4 regions of the Leuconostoc kimchii IMSNU 11154 genome follow, and region 2 is predicted to be linked to each of the others. Evidence: riboswitches for the same ligand, from Rfam matches in the RefSeq annotation. Region 2 holds a riboswitch; each other region holds the start of a gene.
What was found. Region 2 has a riboswitch for thiamine pyrophosphate ahead of thiW (energy coupling factor transporter S component ThiW). Riboswitches for the same ligand answer to the same signal wherever they lie in the genome.
Positions count from the first base shown of each region.

Region 1: another riboswitch for thiamine pyrophosphate. It lies ahead of LKI_RS08030 (ECF transporter S component); the one in region 2 lies ahead of thiW (energy coupling factor transporter S component ThiW).
Region 3: another riboswitch for thiamine pyrophosphate. It lies ahead of LKI_RS01105 (acetylornithine deacetylase); the one in region 2 lies ahead of thiW (energy coupling factor transporter S component ThiW).
Region 4: another riboswitch for thiamine pyrophosphate. It lies ahead of LKI_RS09250 (nucleoside 2-deoxyribosyltransferase); the one in region 2 lies ahead of thiW (energy coupling factor transporter S component ThiW).

Region 1 is NC_014136.1:1,475,608-1,478,789, forward strand. Features, by position in the region: gene LKI_RS08025 (ABC transporter ATP-binding protein) at 1-1,240, opposite strand, end outside; gene LKI_RS08030 (ECF transporter S component) at 1,233-1,814, opposite strand; TPP riboswitch at 1,963-2,052, opposite strand; gene LKI_RS08035 (dihydrofolate reductase family protein) at 2,153-2,701, shown strand; gene LKI_RS08040 (GNAT family N-acetyltransferase) at 2,687-3,182, opposite strand, start outside.
Region 2 is NC_014136.1:986,178-989,359, forward strand. Features, by position in the region: gene LKI_RS05375 (vWA domain-containing protein) at 1-500, shown strand, start outside; gene LKI_RS05380 (hypothetical protein) at 543-839, shown strand; gene LKI_RS05385 (hypothetical protein) at 836-1,345, shown strand; TPP riboswitch at 1,397-1,485, shown strand; gene thiW (energy coupling factor transporter S component ThiW) at 1,613-2,116, shown strand; gene thiM (hydroxyethylthiazole kinase) at 2,160-2,936, shown strand; gene thiD (bifunctional hydroxymethylpyrimidine kinase/phosphomethylpyrimidine kinase) at 2,929-3,182, shown strand, end outside.
Region 3 is NC_014136.1:117,224-120,405, reverse strand. Features, by position in the region: gene LKI_RS01115 (GNAT family N-acetyltransferase) at 1-292, shown strand, start outside; gene LKI_RS01110 (glycosyltransferase family 8 protein) at 446-1,279, shown strand; TPP riboswitch at 1,381-1,469, shown strand; gene LKI_RS01105 (acetylornithine deacetylase) at 1,558-2,823, shown strand; gene tenA (thiaminase II) at 2,826-3,182, shown strand, end outside.
Region 4 is NC_014136.1:1,737,372-1,740,553, reverse strand. Features, by position in the region: gene LKI_RS09255 (thymidylate synthase) at 1-820, opposite strand, end outside; gene LKI_RS09250 (nucleoside 2-deoxyribosyltransferase) at 855-1,298, opposite strand; TPP riboswitch at 1,409-1,516, opposite strand; gene LKI_RS09245 (phosphoketolase family protein) at 1,867-3,182, shown strand, end outside.

The DNA of each region.
Region 1 (3,182 bases), 490 kb from region 2:
GTCCAGCTAATGGCTCATCAAACAATAACGTTGGGGTACCTGTCATTAACATGAGCAATACTTGTAGCTTTTTCTGTTGGCCACCAGATAATTGATAAACAATGTGGTCACGAAGATCATTGAGATTTAACTGTGTTAACACTTGTGTCAGTTGATCATTATGCCAAATTTCAGGGAAGCGGCTTAATGATTGCGCTTGTTCTAATTCTTCGCGCACGGTCATGGCGACGAATTGTTGTTCAGCATTTTGAAAAACGAGTGCAACGTCTTGTACATGCCTAGCTATTTTACGCTTTGCAATATTTTCTTGCTGGTAAGTAATCGTACCACCGTAAAGGTATAATTTAACCAAAGCAGATAGTAGGGTTGATTTACCAACGCCGTTTGGTCCAGTGATAAGGATTCTTTTGCCTTTTGGAAATAAACGTGTCGTGCGAGATAACAGTGTCCGCTGACCACTTTCAAGTGTGACAGATTCAAGTGTCAGAATGCCTTTTTTTTCAGTAGGCAAAGACGTATGAAGCACGGGTTGGTTTGGTAATTTTGTCAAAATCTGTTGTCGCTCGTCTGGCAATGCATGATGTAAGCGACCAGCTGTCATAACAAAGATATCATCAATGGCATCAGCATAACCACTCCAATCGTGATCTGTGATTAAAATTGTTTTACCTTGACGTTGGTAGGATTTGATGACATCAATCAGTTGTAATCTTGCTGTGGGATCGACGTTTGCAAACGGTTCATCTAGCAATAAATATTCACTGTCTGCGGCTAAAACGGTAGCCAGTGCAACTTTTTGCTTTTCACCACCAGATAAATGTAATAAATCGTGATGCATAAAAGCTGTCATACCGACACTGTCTAGTGCATTTAGGATACGTTGTTCAATTTCTTCAGGTTTAACCTGTAAATTTTCAAGGCTAAATCGTAGTTCTTCAAAGGGTGTTTTCATGACAAATTGGCGTGCAGGATTTTGAAAAAGATAGCCAATGTGTGCAACACGCTGATAAGGTACAATGTCATGAACATCATAATTATCTAGCGTTAAGTTACCAGTTAATGACCCATCACTAAATGTTGGGTACAAACCAGATAGTAATTTAAGTAATGTCGATTTACCGCTACCGCTTGGACCGACAAGCAAGCTGAAACTGTTAGGTCGCAATTTAAGTGAAATATCGGTTAACACTGGTGTTTCGCGATAAGCAAAATTCACATGGTCAACCACTAACTCAGTCACGATGCAAAACACCAGCCTTTTCAATCAGTTTCTGAATGGCAACAACTAACACACCACCAAAGAATAGAAGTGAAACAAAGCGTGTTAAGAATAAGGCAATTAGAAGACCAATGTGATAAGAACCGTAGCCATCACGGACAGCAGACCAGATAAATGTCACAATTGTACCTGTGATTGCTGAGGCAAAAATACCACGCCATCCCCAGTTTTTGTAGCCCAAGACAGCAAATCCTGCTTCACTACCGATACCTTGAACAAGACCAGATAGCAAAGTTGCGACACCCCATTGGCCACCAAGTAACATTTCAACAGCAGCAGCGAAAACTTCACCTAAGACACCAGCACCAGCTTGGCGGATCAAAATGCTGGCCAGTGGTGCAGCCATCATCCAACCACCTAGTAGTAGTTCATTTGCAAATGGTGCTAAGCCCAAGGGCGTTAGGGCAGCTGATAATAAATTATAGATTGGACCAAGAACCCAAAAGATAAATCCAATAAAAACAGCGACGAATGCCAGTAGCAACACGTCACGAAGTGCCCAACGCGTTGATTTTGACTTTGAAATAGTTTGCATAGTATTATGCCTCCAAGAATTTTTTTGTAGTTGTTATTTTATGTCTGGTATACAAAATGGTTTAAAATTGAAATCATCCTCTTGAGATGTTTTCTAGGCAAATAAAAAACTCTTGGTTCATTTATGAGCCAAGAGTTTGCCTAGTACAACATCAAAAAAGCAATTCTCCCTTCGCTGGTATTAGCCAGATCAGGTTCAATGGGTGTTTCTCAGCCACGCGGCACCCCAGATTGTTAATATTAAACTACAGGTTAAATTTAACATATATTTTATATTAATGCAACTATGTTAACATGAAGTATAGTCAATTGTGATGCTAAAAAAGAAAGAGGTGTATCATGCGACACGTTGTTTTTTATGGCGCAATCAGTTTGGATGGTTTTTTATCCGATGAAAACGATGATTTGCAGTGGTTGTTCGACACGAACTTAAATAATCAGTCAACTTATGAAGCGTTCGAAAAAACAGTTGGCACATTTGTCATGGGTCGAAAAACTTTTGACATGACCAAACAACTTATGGGTGACGAAATACTTTATGAAGGCAAAGAAAAAGTTGTTTTTTCACGGGGCCAGCATGAGAATATAAAAGATGTCACCTATGTTTCAGGAGATATTGTAAAGATTATTAAAGGTTATCAACAACAATCTGGTGGTAACATATGGATTATTGGTGGTGGTGGCATTTTAAAACCATTACTTGAAGCGCATATGGTTGATGAGTTATGGGTACAAATTGTGCCGGTATTACTCGGACGAGGAAAGCGATTGTTTGAACCAGGTGACTACCGCTATCGCCTGCAAACAATTGGCACGACTCAATTAGGTGAAATGACAGAAATACATTTCAAACGAGTGGATGAATCGTTTAGCTCACTTCCTACTTGATACTATCTCAGTACGCAGAATACCATATTTGATAGAGTCGTAATAGTGACCTTGCCAATAGCGTACTTGTCGTATAGTACCTTCATGTACAAAACCTGCTTTTTTACTTACACGTACCATTCCGGCGTTACCAGACCATGTTGTGAGACCAATATGTGGCAGTTGGTCATGTTGTGCGAAAAGATCTAATATCCAAATTTTTATCGCACTGGTGGCAATACTTTTACCCCAATCACTTTTTTGATAAATAATGATACCAATTTCTAACCAATGTTGCAGGTTCCCATCAGCCCAATGTGCAGAAACCTCACCGACAATCCGATGGTTAAAATAAATTAAGCGATGATGCGTACTATTAATTAAATGGTACGCTTTTTGTTGAAATTCATGCCATGTTGGGATAGGGTCACGAAAATAGGGACCATTGAAGGCCATCCAAGTGCGATCAGCTAATCTGCCATATTCAATATCATAAACGTGT
Region 2 (3,182 bases):
GGCGATCAGTGTTACGTATGGGGTTAAGTCAAATGCCGAATAAACGTCAGTCATCTCGTGCACGGTTTAATCGAAGACAAGCTTATCGTTTAGATTTATTAGGCGAAATTAGTACATATGATGCACAGGTTGCTGTTTTTATTGATAATTCTGCCTCGATTTCTAACCAGCAAGTCGGGCAGATGTTGGCCACTGTTTTACAGCTAACACAACAACTTGATGCTGACGTGCGTGTTTTCTCTTTTGATACACAGGTTCACGATATTAAAAAAGTGACAAAGTGGGTACGACATGCAGGCGGTGGGACAACATTTCAATGTATTTTTGATACCTTGTTAGAACGCCAGTTCAACCCGATGCAGACCGTTGTCATCATTCTAACTGATGGTGAAGGTGAAAAAAGTCAGTTAAAAACAAAATTTAAGCATGTGTACTGGTTACTACCACCCCAAAAAACGCTAAGTATCCAGAAGCCTTTTGGTCAAATATTACGCTTTTGAGCGTACACGCTATCATCAAGTTCAGACATACAAGAGGTTAAAATGACTGAAAAATTAAATCCAACAGATTTACGTAGTTTTATTAACAAAGACGGTCGTTTTAAACGCGCTGAAGCCTTACTCAATAATCATTGGGAATCACTCATTTTGAATGATACGTGGGGTATGATGTTAATTACCTTAGCAGACATTACCTTTGCTAAAAAATTAAGCGCTGCAAATTTGGTAACAACAACTGTTGATTTGACAACGTTTGCCGGTGTACAGGCATTTATTTTATCAAATCAAACACGGCTATCACCAAATGTTGTCAACGCACTAAAGGAGCCTTTTTTATGAAAATTAATTTAGTGTTAGCGCCAGAACAAGAACCTGCTGAACTTTTAGCCTTGCAATCGATGCATCCAACAAACTGTTTTTATTTGGCCAAAGAGTCGCAACTGGCTGGTACAAATATGTTAATTTTAGATGATCCGGATTTAGTCGATAAGTTTCAACGGCCTATTAGTTTTGATAGCGTGATTATTTCTGGATTATTGCAAGGTCAAGTGATACATCAAATAGCCTTTCAAACTAAAGGTCATCAAGATGAACTGGTGACACAATTGCTACCTGATGATGCTGTTTTGGCACAAAATAGCCAAGGTAAGGCTGAGTTCATGTTGTGGAGTTTTTGGCCCGATCATTCGGCATTGGCTGATTATTTGGTGAGTGATAACTATACGCAGATGAAACAATTAATGAAAAATCCCTATACAACAAGTTACACACATGTCACTTCAGAAAGTCAATTATCACTGACACATCAGATGCGGGATTTTGATAATCAAACATGGTGGGGATAATTTCCTCTTGCATAGGGCACTATTCTGGTCTACAATAAATGCATAAACTAATATTTTTATCTGGGGTGCCGTTTGGCTGAGAAATACTCATTGAACCTGATCACGATAATGCGTGCGAAGGGAGATACGTTGACAAATATGAAATTACAGCATAATGATGCCTACTTTTATAACTGTTGACTGTTTTTCCTTTGTGAAAATCAGTCAACAGTTTTTTATGTTAAAAAGTGCGAACCATTTTTTAGACAAAAGGAGATCATTTTGGAAATGAGACAAGGTATAGGAACGAATAAGGTATTGCGTAAACTCGCGTTGTCCGGCGTTATCACGGCGTTATCATTTGCAACGTCAAGTGTTGTCGTATTGCCTAATATGGCACCTTTTCAACACTTTTTTAATGTCATAACGGTCGTCATTCTCGGGCCATGGTATGCAGTTGCTATCGCATTTTTAACAGGTGGGTTGCGTATGATTTTAGCTGGTCGCACGATTTTGGCTATCGTTGGTGCCATATTTGGTGCCGCTATTGGCGGTATTTTATATCGTCTGACTGGTAAGTATATTGCTGTAGTTATTGGCGAAATCATTGGAACAGGGATCGTTTCAGCGATTGTTTCAGTACCAGTGATGAACTATCTTTACCACGCTAAAGTACCAAGTATTTATTTTTATGTTCCGTTCTTCTTGCCGGCAGCCGTAGTCGGTGCAATGTTGGGATACATCTTTTTAAAGTTTATGAAACAAACGAAACTATTAGACAAGCTACAGTGAAACATATTAATCAAGTAACGAAAGATTAAAGGATGGTAAAATAATGGATTTATTAGAATTAAAATCAAAAACACCGTTAGTTTTTAACTATGCAAATTATGTGACGCCACAATTTGTTGCCAATGTCGTTAACGTTGTGGGAGGCTCACCAATTATGGCACGTGAAATTGACGAGTTTAATGACTTGGTAGCTATCAGTGATGCTGTGGTCGTCAATACAGGGACTTGGAGACGGTCAGAACTACCTGAAACAATTAAACTCATTCAAATAGCTAATCAAGCCAAAAAAGTTGTGGTTTTGGATCCTGTTGCTGTTGGTATCCCTTCAAGAAGTGTACCAGTTAAAGCTGTGATGACTGACTCACAAGTTAATGTTATTCGTGGTAACGCTGCCGAAATCGCGTGGTTTGCAGGAATTGATTTTACGAGTCATGGGATTGATGCCACAGGAAACGGTGACGTCCAAAAAATTGCCAGCTTGGCTGCGCAAAAAACAGGCGCTATTATTGCGCTCAGTGGTCAAACAGATGTCATCAGTGACGGACATACAACTCAAATGATTGCTGTTGATGTGCCACTTTTAGCGACAAATGTTGGGACAGGTGATGCCTTATCCGCTTTGGTGGGGATGTTTAATAGCGATGAAGTGACCGTAGAGAACACTGCTCGTGCTATGGCAATGATGAAGTTAGCAGGTGTGAGAGCAAGTCAAACAGTGAAAACACCTGGATATTTTGCCAATCAAGTGTTGGATGAATTATATTTAATTAAACAGGATGAATTAGAAGAATTCATACGTTCGGAGGTTCAAAATGGCTAATGAAACCCCACAAGTAATGACAATTGCTGGTACAGATTCTAGCGGTGGTGCAGGCGTATCTGCTGATTTAAAAACATTTTTTGCACACCACGTATATGGCGCGAATGTGATTGTATCAGTTACTGCTCAAAACACCATTGGCGTCCAGGATGTTCAAATGGTGACGCCAGATATGGTGACACAACAACTCACATCTGTGGGAAATGATTTAAAAATTAGTGCCTTTAAAACAGGTATGTTAGGTGA
Region 3 (3,182 bases), 870 kb from region 2:
GGCGCAGTTCCTTTTAATGACGTATGTATTTGATCAACTAGGATATCGTAGATATGTTTGGATGTGTGATGACTGTAATGAAGCATCAAAGCACGCTGCTACACGTTTGGGATTTTCTTTCGAAGGTATTTTTAGGAATATGTGGGTATACAAAAATAGAAATAGAGATACAGCCTGGTTTTCGATTACTGATTATGAATGGCCTAGTATTAAAAACAGGATGGAAAAGTGGCTCAACAAATCTAATTTTGATAACGAAGGCATTCAGAAAAATAAATTAACCGATATGTAACAGAGAAACATTGTGCGATCATTTTGCAATGTTTCTCTGTTACTTTGTTTGCTAACAAATACCATCTCTCTATTGATCATTTGACGCTTTACAAAGGAGGAATTATCGCGTATTGTTATGATAACAATGACATATTCATAGGAAAGATGAGAAATGGCAACAATCAATATATTAACAACACTAGATGACAATTATCTCACGCAATTTAAAGTCATGTTATTATCAATTAAGCAAACCAATACAGATGATCAGTTCGACATTTGGCTAGCACATCATGCTATTTCAGAATCGTCTAGCAAACAATTAGTAGCATTCGTTAGCAAATTAGGTTATCAATTACATATGGTTCATGTAGATGTCGATGTTTGGTCATCAGCACCTGTATTGAAACAATATCCAGCTGAAATGTATTTCAGGCTTTTGTGTGGAGAATACTTACCGAAGACGTTGACACGTATTTTATATTTAGATCCTGATATTTTAGTGATTAACCCAATAAGATCTTTATGGACGCTAGATATGAAGAATCAGATGATTGCAGCAGCTAGTCACAATGGTTTAACAGGCGTTAGTCAAACTATAAACAACGTACGATTTCAAAATAAAAATAAGTATTTTAATTCTGGCGTGATGTTAATGGACTTAAATAAAATGAGAGAAAAGGTAAAATTAGACGATATTACTTCGGCCATTGATCGCTATGCTAAAAGACTAATATTACCAGATCAAGATATATTGAATTATTTGTATAGTGATCATATTTTGAGTATTCCTGAGGAGATTTGGAATTACGATACACGAGATAATATCGTGCATTTTACTAAAAGTTTAGGGAGTATTGATTTACCATGGGTTATTGAAAATACAGTTATTTTGCACTTCTGTGGTCATCCTAAACCATGGGAAAAGAGAAACCTTAACCGCTTTGCTATTCTATATAAGCATTATGAACAATTATTGCGTTTGAACTATGGTGAGTATTATTAAGTGATGCAATTTATTACTTTATGCCTGTTTAATCAAATATGGTATCAAACAAATTGAAAAAAGGAAGAATTTTTGACAAGTTTATCAAAATAAACTATAATCAATTGAACTAGGGGCGCCACATGGCTGAGAAGTACCCTTTGAACCTGAACTAGTTTGGACTAGCGTAGGAAAGTGTTTTGTGTTGCAACATTAACTGATTTGTAACGCATATATTAAATCCATTTTTTGGAGCACTTTTGTCCGCTGGCAAGAGTGCTTTTTTGTGGAGGTGAAGCATGGATTTAACAAAAGTTAATCAACAAATTGAGTCACGACAAGACGAGCTATTGGACTTAGTAAAAAATCTGGTTGCTTTCGAAACACCAGCACCACCCGCACGAAATACGCGGGAAGCACAAAATTTTGTCGCTGACTTTTTAAGCTCTTTGGGTTTTAGTATTGACCAATGGGCGTTATACGATAATGATGATATTGTTGTTGGAACCAAAAGGGGCAATCCAGCATATCAAAGTTTGATCATTAATGGGCATATGGATGTTGCTGCGTTAAACCCGAATGAAAGTTGGACTTTTACACCTTTTAAAGCGACCGTTCGTGATGATCGAATTATTGGCCGCGGTGTATCAGACATGAAAGGTGGGCTTGCTGCTGCATTATTTGCGTTGAAAATTTTGCACGATCAAAATATTTCGTTGCCTGGAAAGCTGCTTTTTGAATCAGTCATTGGGGAAGAAGTTGGTGAGGCGGGAACGAAATCAACAATTGAACATGGCTACATAGCAGATTTTGCACTTGTAACCGATTCGAGTGATTTAGAGATCCAAGGACAAGGCGGTGTTATTACAGGATGGGTGACAATTAAAAGTGATAAAACCTACCATGATGGTTTACGCCGTGAAATGATTCATGCTGGTGGTGGATTAAGGGCGGCGAGTGCTATTGAAAAGATGGCCAAGTTAATCATTGGTTTACAGGAGCTAGAACGTGATTGGGCAGTGACAAAAAGTTATCCTGGCTTCCCTGCTGGTACGAATACAATAAATCCAGCAGTAATTGAGGGCGGCAGAAATGCAGCATTTATTGCTGACGAAGCCCGCTTATGGCTAACCGTTCATTTTTATCCAAATGAAACCTATCAATCTGTCACACAAGAAGTTGAATCATTTGTTACGCGATTAGCACAAGCAGATCCATGGTTGCGAGATCATCTACCCACCTTTGAATGGGGTGGACATTCAATGATTGAAGATCGCGGTGAAATTTTCCCTGCATTAGAGGTGGATGAAAAACATCCTGCAGTACAAACGTTGTTAAACGCACATCTAACTACTTTTGAAAAGAAAACGCAAGTTTCTGTTTCAACAAGTGTAACAGATGGTGGTTGGTTTGGTGATGCACACATTCCAGCTGTGATTTATGGACCGGGTGACTTACGTCATGCACACGCAGTTGACGAAAGTATTTCAGTGGCACGTTTAGTAAAATATAGTCAAGCTTTAGCACAGTTTATTGTAGATTGGGCACACACTAAAAAGGAGTGAAAATGGGATTTAGTCAAGAAATTATAACGGAAATCGACAATATTTGGCAGGCTAATCTAAAACATCCATTCGTGCAAGAAATTGGCGCGGGTACTTTGCCAGTTAAAAAGTTCAAATATTATATGGTACAAGACTATGTATATTTGATGGATTATGCCAAAGTGTTTGCGTTAGGTGCTCTCAAAAGTCCTGATTTGAAAACAATGATACAATTTTCAAATACGCTACAGTCAATTTTAACTGAAGAAATGTCATTGCATCGACAATATGCTGCGCAATTTAACATTAGCGAAGAAACACTAGCATCTGCGGAGCCTGCACCAACAACATTGGCATACAAAAACTATTTATTATCAGTT
Region 4 (3,182 bases), 750 kb from region 2:
TCGCTAAAATGGCCTGCCAATCCATCATAATGTCGTTTTTTCTCAGTTTTTCTTCGTACGCCATCAATTCTTGAATCATATCCCAATTATTTTCGAGTGGCATCTCTGGAAATTTAAATTGTGCTTCGTTTGGCGTCTCTAACACATGCGTTACCCATAAATTATCAGGTTCATAGATGTGCATGGTGCCTACACTGTGATAATACTTTCCTACTGGTATATGGAGCTCACGCGCCATCAATTCTTGAATAAAGGTAAATGAGAAAACGTCACTCACAATACCGCGAAAAGCATCATTAGCTCGCATATAAGCAATCATATCTAGATGATTATCTCGAATAAAAAATTGTAGACCCAAAGTGCACGACACATCTAAATTGTTTGGAATAGCCAACTCACTGCCATCAAAAATTTGTAATACTGCACGTTTAGAATCTGGATCTTTGATTAATAAATCTTTAACATTTTGCCATTGACTTGATTGTTGACCTTTATCATTAAACAATTTCGATCCATAGGCAGTACCTGTTAAAATACGGCCATCCATTGAATAATCTGGCATTTTTTTATTATAGTAGCTGATGTAATCTAAGCGGTTATTACCTGTTAAATACCATAATACTTCGGCAAAATTAAATATAATATTACATTTTCTTTTTTGATTATAAATGCCTCTTTGTACTGGTTGATTAATCCTAAAATGATAGGCGATTTTTTCGCGACTTTGAAACCCTCGAGGTTGATTAAAAAAGTCAGCGTGGTTGTAAATGTCATTAAGTACAGACATATAGGCGCTATCAAAATTTTCATACGTTGACATCTTTCGTTTCCTCCTCTGTGATGACGTACAATCATTATTTGTCATTCAAAAATTGTTTAATTTTTAATAAACAATCTGCAGTATCTTTGTAATATAAATAATTGACGCGACTGATAGTTCCTAAACCTCTCACAAGATAAGCGTAGGTTGTATTTTCTTGTAAGAGCAAGACAATTGGTTTATCAAATGCCGAAGCCCAGCCTATTTCAATATGTGTACCAGGCGATGCTGGATACCCCGGAAATGCCATAAACAGATGGCATTTTTTTATTGCTTCAAAATCTGCCATGGTGCATTCATCTGGGGTCATCATATGTTGACCCCATCCCTCACGTTGATGCGCGTTATCGACAACAAAGTCTGCTTCTTCAAGTAGTTGCATCACCTGTTTAATTAAACTCATACTTTGTGAATCAACGACTTTGTCATGGGTTAATAGTTGTTTAAATGGTGCTGCCAAGAATACATGGTTTCTCAAGAAATATTCCTCCTAAAATTTAGAACATAGAAAAAGAGCGTTTGCAATCATTTTTGATACTGCAAACGCTCTAGATATAGTATGTCTATCTATAATGGCACCCTAGCGGCCCTTTATATTTCACACTTTCCTACGCTGTTTGCAACAGATCAGGTTCAAAGGGTTCAAAGACTATCACTTCTCTCTCAGCTTCTTGTGAAGCACCCCTAGTATGTTAATTAATCGATTAATAACAAACTGATTCTACCACATCACATTGACAATATGCAACTTATTATCAATGTTAAAACAAGCGTTGATATGTAAAAATCCTCTCCACTGTGCGCTTTTTCACGATATAAATAAAGTCCAATATGTTAATTGGTACGAACCAATTAACATATTGGTGTTGACTTTTATATAAATAACCTATACGATAGGTTTGTAAAAATAATGACGGCATCATAGCATGATAAATTTTTCAAAATACTTTGCAAAGTAATTTTTTCTGTGTTTCTTGCGATATTTTTTACAACGATTGCCCTGTGCATTTTACTTTAATCATATTAATTTGGAGGACTTAACTAACATGAGTATTGACTCAAAGAATTATCTTGATCATCTAGACGCTTACTGGCGAGCTACTAACTATTTATCAGTCGGTCAACTTTATTTATTGGATAACCCACTACTTAGAGAAGAACTGACAGCGGATCAGGTTAAAATTCATCCGATTGGTCACTGGGGAACAATTACAAGCCAAAACTTTATCTATGCACACCTTAACCGTGCAATCAATAAATTCAACTTGAACATGTTTTACGTTGAAGGACCTGGTCACGGTGGTCAAGTCATGATTTCAAATGCTTATTTAGATGGTAGCTATACTGAGGCCTTTCCAGAAATCACACAAGATACTGCTGGCATGCAAAAAATGTTCAAACGTTTTTCATTCCCTGGCGGTGTTGCATCACACGCTGATCCAAAAGTACCTGGGTCAATTCATGAAGGTGGTGCTTTAGGCTATTCTATCCTTCACGGTGCTGGTGCGGTTCTTGATAACCCTGACTTAGTTGCTGCTGTTGTCATTGGTGATGGTGAAGCTGAAACTGCACCGTTAGCTACTTCTTGGCATGTCAATAAGTTTTTAAATCCTAAAAACGATGGGACAGTCTTACCAATTTTAAACCTTAACGGATTCAAGATTGCTAACCCCACTGTCTTGTCACGTGAAACTGATGAAACACTAACACAATACTTTACTAGCCTCGGTTGGCATCCCTATTTTGTTAGTTCATTTGATAAGCCTATTATGCAAGTTCATGAAGAAATGGCCCACACAATGGATACCGTTTTTGAGGAAATTAAAGCTATTCGTGCGACTGCTGCAAGCCAAAGTAGCGAAGAAGTCACACGGCCAACATGGCCTATGATTGTATTGCGCTCACCAAAGGGCTGGACTGGTCCTAAGAGTTGGGACGGTCAACCGATTGAAAATTCATTCCGTGCTCACCAAATTCCAATCCCTGCAGATCAAAACCATCCTGAATATATCCCTGATTTGGTTAATTGGCTAAAGTCGTACCAACCTGAGGAATTATTTGATGAAGCTGGTCATTTAGCCCCAGAAATTCAAGAAGTATTACCTAAAAAGTCATTACGTATGGCTAATAACAGCGTGACAAACGCTGGTGTCGTTAAGCCACTTAATCTCCCAGATATTAATGATTATCTCGTTGATCGTCAAGTACCTGGTAATGATTTAGCGCAAGATGCTATTTTGTTAGGTGGTTATATTAGAGACCTCATCAAGCTAAACCCAACGAATTTCCGCGGCTTTGGTCCAGATGAAACAGCTTCGAATCGTTTCCAAGATGTCTTTGAAACGACTAATCGTCAATGGTT